2 regions of the Paenibacillus jepli genome follow, and region 2 is predicted to be linked to the other one. Evidence: predicted binding sites of a transcription regulator. Region 2 holds the regulator's gene; the other holds the start of a gene.

Region 1 (3,296 bases), 6.3 Mb from region 2:
CTCTACCAGTTGGTCGAGCAGATCCATGATGCCTTCCCAGAGCTGCCTATGCTCACGGGCTCGCCGCAGCTCGCCTCGCTCGGCCGCCTCCCGGCTCCAGCGCTCCAGCCGCTCGGCAGCATCGGTATGGTCGAGCAGCCGGTACAGCGCCTCGCACATCTCCCGCACGTTGGCCGCCTGCTTCAGCCGCTGGCCGAATCTGCGCAGCGGCGCTACGACCAGCTCGCGGCAGTCCATCACTTCGTCGAAGGCGCGGCGATCCGCCGCTCTGGCCTCCTCCGGACTGCCGTCCAAGGAATCCTGGACCAGCGGACGCCAGCGCTTGCGGTCCAGCCAGCGGAGCCCGTCGATGCCGCTTGCGAGGATATAGTTCTCCAGCCGGTCCATCGCTTCGCGGGACACGCTGCCATCGCCTGGCAGCAGCATCTCGGTCTTGATGCAGCGGAATACGGCATCATAACGCCAGCCCTGCACGACCGTCTCCAGCGCCGAGCGGACAAACTCGACGAGCGGATGATGATGGGCGTCGCTCTTCTGATCCAGGAAGTAAGGAATATCATACGCACTGAACGTCTGCTCTATGTAGTCCGTATAACTCGCGCTGTCTCTCACCATCACGGCCATATCGCGCCATCTGCAGCTGCCGCTGCGCACCCGCTCGATCATATCGCGGGCCACTGCATCCACCTCGGCCCGCCGGTGCACTGCCTGATGGATCGAGATGCCGTCCTTTCCCGGCTCCGCAGTGCCGCTCCGGCGCGGCGGGATCATCGGGATGCGCGTCCCGAAGTGACGCTCCAGATGGGCCAGCTGCGGCTGCTCTGCAAACCGTAGCGGCGGCTCGCCACCCAGTACCAGATCCGGCTGCCGATACACGCCGAGCCGCTCGGCGAGCTCCTGCAGCTGGATATAGGTCTCAGCCGTCGGATGGAACAGATCCAGGTCATGCGGCCGCTCTCCGGGCCCGTATGGGCGGTCAAGCGTCACGGTCACCGTCACCTCGGCAGCTTCCTGCAGCAGGACGCCGAGCGCCTCCAGCTCGCGCGGCGTGAAGCCGTGGAAGCCGTCGACCCAGATCTTGGCGCCGCGCAGGATGGACGACTGGCTGCCGCCCAGCGCCAGCCAGCTCAGATAATCCTCTGCATCGATATACAGTCCGGCCAGCTCGCTCTCGAGCTGCCCGTAGATCAATTGGAGATCCTGCAGCTTGCGCTCCAGCAGCGGACTCGCGGCAGCGCCGGATCCCATATATTCGCCGATCGACGCGGGGCCGATCGCATATCGTTTCCATTCGGTCAGCAGCTCGCCCAGCCGCTCGATGAAGCCCTGCTGCTCGCCCGCGCCTTGGTACAGCTGCAGCTGCGGTCCGATCCGATGCAGGATCTTGTACAGCTGCATATGCTTGCCATCCTCGGTGATCGGCACGAGCGCGGTCCCGCCGGTCTCCTGCATGACTCGGAACGCCAGTCTGCGGAAGCTCAGCGCCTGGGCCCGGATCGTACCCGGCAAGCCATCCGTGCGGGCCAGCGCGTATTCGGTCTGGAACGTCGCCTGCTCAGGCACCAGCAGGATCAACGGCTCGCCCTCCGCCGACGTCCGCAGCTCATCCAGCAGCTCTTTCATACACAGCGTGGTCTTCCCTGCGCCGGAGCGTCCCAGCACCATTCGGAGCGTCATCAGCTCAGCTCTCCTCTACTCTAGAAAATCAATATTACTATTCTATCATACTCTGCAGCCGCTTTTCACCCTTGTGAACAAACATACGTTCCCGGCCCCGGCTGTTCAGTCGACATGACGAAAAAACGTCCCGCACCTCGTAAGGGAGCGGAACGCCTCTATCGTCACCGAGCTGGTCGAGAAGCAGGCTGACGGTTGTTGTGACTCTTGGTCTAAACTTGCTTAAGGCTGCGCACTTCAAACACGGCAAACTTGAGGTAGTGCCCCTCGCTCACCCCGAGCAGCTGGGGATGATCCTTGCCGGCCGCGCGCCATTCGATTAGACGCAGCAGCTTGCCCGCGTCCTTCGCCGCTTCCTGGATCGCTTGCAGGAACATCTCGGGGCGCATATGGTACGAGCAGCTGGCGGTTACGAGATACCCGCCTTCGTTGACGAGCTTCATCCCCTGCAGATTGATGTCCTTATATCCGCGCATCGCTCCCGCGACTGCTTGCTTGGACTTGGCAAATGCAGGCGGATCTAGGATGACGACATCCCATGTCCTGCCGGTCGTCCCGAGCGGCACAGACGTATCCGCCCCGCCGCGGGCGCGCTTGCGGCGTTCTTCCAAGCCCTTGACCTGCTCCCGCAAATAAGCGAATGCGTCTGCGACTTCGAACTCTACCCGGTCCTCGAAGCCATTACGCGCCACGTTGCGTCGGGCGGTCTCGATCGCATGCTCGGAGATGTCCAGGCAGGTAACCTTCTTGGCCCCATACTTGCAGGCATGCAAAGTAAAACTGCCGGTATGCGCAAAGCACTCCAGTACAGTAGCCCCGTCCCAATAAGGAAAAGTGACCAGCTTGCCGCTTTTGTTGACAGGCACGGTCACCTCTGCAGCCCCTTCAGGTGCCTGGAGCCAGTAATCTGCCGGCAGTGTGTCGGCAGCCCGACTCTCCAAGTGAATGCCGCTGCGGGCGCCCCAGCCTGTCATAAGCGGCGCGATCGCAGCCCGATTCTCCCGCTGATCATAGAAGTACCCCGTCTTCTGGCCCTTCTCGATATCCACTTCCAGGAGCAGACCATTCTCTTCGATTACGATTATGCCGGGGGACTCGCCATAGATGACACCGCTGCGAGGCTCCAGCCCTTCCAGTGATCTCACACTGACATCGCTCCGCTCATAGATCGCGGTCGGCGCGAACACCGTCAGGAGCGCTCGCGCCAGCACGTCCCGGCGCACTTCCATGCCCAGGCTGAGTATCTGCACGACGAGCACATCGCCGAACCGATCGACAGTCAAGCCGGGCAGATAGTCCGCTTCGCCGTAGACCAGCCGACAGTCGCGGGGGTGCGGCAAGAACCGCTCGCGATGCTGCAGACACCGCCGCAGACGCTCCTCAAAAAAGGCCTGATCCATCTCTACCGGCTCATAAGCGACGATCCGCACGGCAATCCGGGAGCCCGGGTTCCAGTACCCCGTAGCCAAATATTTGCCCTTATGATCGACGATATCGACGACATCACCCGGCTCTGCCGTTCCCTCCAGCCGGTCCACCTCGCTTGTGTATACCCATGGCTGACCCTGCTCAAGACGCGGCTTGCGGCTGCGCTGCAGGACGATTGATGCTCTCATGAT
Region 2 (3,296 bases):
AGGATTAGATTATTCATTGTATGCGTAACAACATGTCTCACATACGTGTCTGACGATGAACAATCGCGACAATGAAGTAAGCCCTAAAACGCCTGCCGGCTTATAAGCCGACAGGCGTTTTAGAGGTTGTATGCCACGTCTTGTTGCGCTAGGTTATGCCTGCCGTCAGACGCCGCCCCTTCTACCGCGTACGAGATTGAAGATGAGTGCGATGAGGGCAAAGACAAGCAAGATGTGAATGAGACCGCCCATCAGATCAATTGCAAAGCCCACGCCCCAGAAAATCAGCAGGAGCACGAAAATTGCCCATAACATAGTAACACTTCCTTTCTCTCTTCTTGATATTTTCATTTAAACGCGATGACAGATTCCTAATCATCCAGCAGCCAAACCGAGCGCTGTCAATAATATGCAACTAGTTGGCGGAGAAAGCCGTTTATTCTGTTAGTGAGCCTTAATAGATAACCCTTGGAAAGGAGGGCTGCCGATGGGGAACTGGCAGAAAGTGATCCTGATGGCCGGTTCTGCCGCATGCACACTTGTTCTGTCAAGCTACCAGCAGGAGGTTAATCAGCTGCCCGGAGAGTCTTCAACAATACAAGAAGGATCGGTATCGGCGACAGTCAGTACGCCTACAGGTAAGCTTCTGGGGGCCGTGGGAGCGATTGTTCATCCCGCGTCTGAATATCGTACGCTGGGCATTGGGAGAACCCTCATATACAAGTTTACATGCCATGGATACGGGATGTGAATGAAGCGATGCAGAGGTCTGGCGTTATGAAATGCCAAATGCAGATGAAGCCTACAACGGGCAGAAGCCTGGATAGAGGCCGATCTGGAAGGGCTGGCAGCAGGTGAGGTGAGTGAACAATGATTGCTCGTCTGGAGCCTGGATGGACATCTGCTGGCTGAACATAGCCAGAACTTCTACGTTATCGATCCCGCAGACGGCAAGGCATTATATCGTATGGGCGATGTGTTGGCCGCGGGTATCTTCGAAAGCGCTGCTCCATGGATGCGTCATGCGATCATTCACGTGACAGATCAAGATACATTGTACATTGGCTCCGGCAATGGTTACTTTAGCAAGGTGGAGCGGCTGACAACAGAAACTGGCGCAAAGGCAGGTGAATAAAATGAACCGTGCAACACGACATCTGTGGTTATCGTTGTTATTTGGGCTGCTTGTCGCTGCCGGGATCTATCTGATCGATAAAGTGGAAGGCGGGAAGATCACGATTTCGATGCATACGGATATGGCAGTATACCTGGCATTTCTGGGCGGGGTGTTAGCGATCCCATTTTATTATGCGACGTTATTCCCTGTGACTACATTGCTGGATCGAATGTTCCGGTCGAGCGCCTTGCTCAAGCTCGCTGTTCCAACCGTGCTGATGATGGGGGTCGGATACTGGCTGACTGGTTCGTATGGCGAATATAATATTAATGAGTATGGGATCCGGGTAGAGACCGGATTGGTCGTCTTCGGCGCGATTGGCTTGGTGATCCAGGTGCTGGAACGTGATCTGACCCGTCGGTACCCGGTACAGGGAATGCGTTCTGAACGAGCTTGATTCAGCAAGTTTCATTCCGGAGAAATAAAAGCTAAGTAGATGAGAAGTTTTATTTCAAGAAAAAACTCCACCGCACGGTTCATTGCCCAGGGTGGAGTGCCATATGTACGAGCGTGGAGCCTCGGCGCAGCCGCAGGCTCTTCTCTATGTGGACGAGCAGTTAGGTGATGTCCCGGAAGACGCCGATGACGCGGCCGAGGATCGTGACGCGCTTCAGGAGGAGCGGCGACATCGTAGCGTTCTCGGGCTGCAGGCGGATGTGGTCCTTCTCCTTGTAGAACGTCTTCACGGTTGCTTCGTCATCCTCGGTCATCGCGACGACGATCTCCCCGTTATTGGCAGTCTGCTGTTGGCGGACGATGACATAATCACCATCGTGGATGCCGGCCTCGATCATGCTCTCGCCGACGACATTAAGCATGAACACCTGATTGTCTCCCACGAAGTGGGTAGGGAGCGGGAAATACTCCTCGATGTTCTCCGTGGCGGTGATCGGAATCCCGGCCGTAACCTTGCCGACGACCGGCACCTTAGAGATGGAGAGGGGGAACTGGATCTCTCCCTGTTCCTGATCGAGAATCTCGATCGCGCGGGGCTTGGTAGGGTCGCGGCGGATCAGGCCTTTCTTCTCCAGACGGTCCAGATGACCGTGTACGGTCGAACTGGAGGCGAGACCAACCGCCTCTCCAATCTCTCGGACGGATGGCGGATACCCTTTTTCCTTGACTTCTGTCTTGATGAATTCAAGTATGGATTGCTGGCGGTTCGAAATCTTGGACACAGAAATCACTCCATCTGTTCGGTTTGATGAGTAAAATTATAACATAGAACCGGAGTTCGTACAAACATAAGTTCCGAAAAACATCTGTTCGCAGACGACGGGGAGTGCTATTGAACATTTTGGAATTGGCCGAGTCCTCAACCAAAACAACGCATATAGAGGTAAAGGAACAAATGTTCTTAAAAAGCTTGACTGCAAACAAGTGTTCGTGATATTCTCGTATCAGAACAAACGTTTGGAGTGATGGGGAATGATGATGCAAACGACTACGTACCGCAGCATACATACATCTGATAACGGCAAGGAGCATAAGCAGATTCGCCAAGCGCCTCTTCGCCAATCGAGCGTGTTTTTTTTGCCGAAAGCCGCTGCCGTTATTCTCATTATCGGGTTGTTGATGTCCGGGGTACTGCTGGCTGATTCATATGCATTTCCTGTAGAGCTCCAGCCGCTGGAGCATGAAGAAATTGTCATTGTAACTACCGGCGATACGCTCTGGAAGATCGCTACCACGCACAAGCCGGCAGGGATGGATGTAAGAGAAGCAGTCTATCTCCTCCAGTCGCGCAATGCCCTGCAGGGCTCCTCGTTGGTTGCTGGGCAGAGCCTGATCCTTCCGTTTTGAGCTTTGCCTTCGGGGCTTAGATTTTATAGATATCAACCTGCGCCGAGTGTTGTCCTCTCCTCCTTGGAGAATCGATGACGCTCGGCTTCTTTGGCATAGGCCGCTGTTGTCTTGACAATTTGTCCTGCCTAATGTCAAAGTAGAGAGTGGGAATGAAACGCGGCACCACGTAGGAGGCAATTGACGTATGGAAATGGAACAATTGATCGCACGCATCAATGAACTGTCCCGCAAAAATAAGCAGGGCGGATTAACGGAAGAAGAGACAGCTGAGCGAGCGAGATTGAGACAGCAGTACCTGGAAGTTTTCAAACGC

What was found. The regulator LexA, encoded in region 2, represses DNA repair genes until DNA is damaged. The targets are predictions, from matches to a motif close to CGAACATATGTTCG.
Region 1: addB (helicase-exonuclease AddAB subunit AddB) is a predicted target of LexA. The motif match lies at 1,756-1,769, and genes of this name have one in related genera.

The regions. Positions count from the first base shown of each region.
Region 1 covers NZ_JBDFMD010000001.1:6,405,960-6,409,255, reverse strand. Annotated here, with positions in the region: gene addB (helicase-exonuclease AddAB subunit AddB) at 1-1,677, opposite strand, end outside; gene ABC336_RS27180 (class I SAM-dependent rRNA methyltransferase) at 1,890-3,293, opposite strand.
Region 2 covers NZ_JBDFMD010000001.1:95,728-99,023, reverse strand. Annotated here, with positions in the region: gene ABC336_RS00495 (lmo0937 family membrane protein) at 166-315, opposite strand; gene ABC336_RS00490 (hypothetical protein) at 875-1,135, shown strand; gene ABC336_RS00485 (hypothetical protein) at 1,137-1,574, shown strand; gene lexA (transcriptional repressor LexA) at 1,735-2,355, opposite strand; gene ABC336_RS00475 (LysM peptidoglycan-binding domain-containing protein) at 2,606-2,980, shown strand; gene ABC336_RS00470 (DUF896 domain-containing protein) at 3,168-3,296, shown strand, end outside.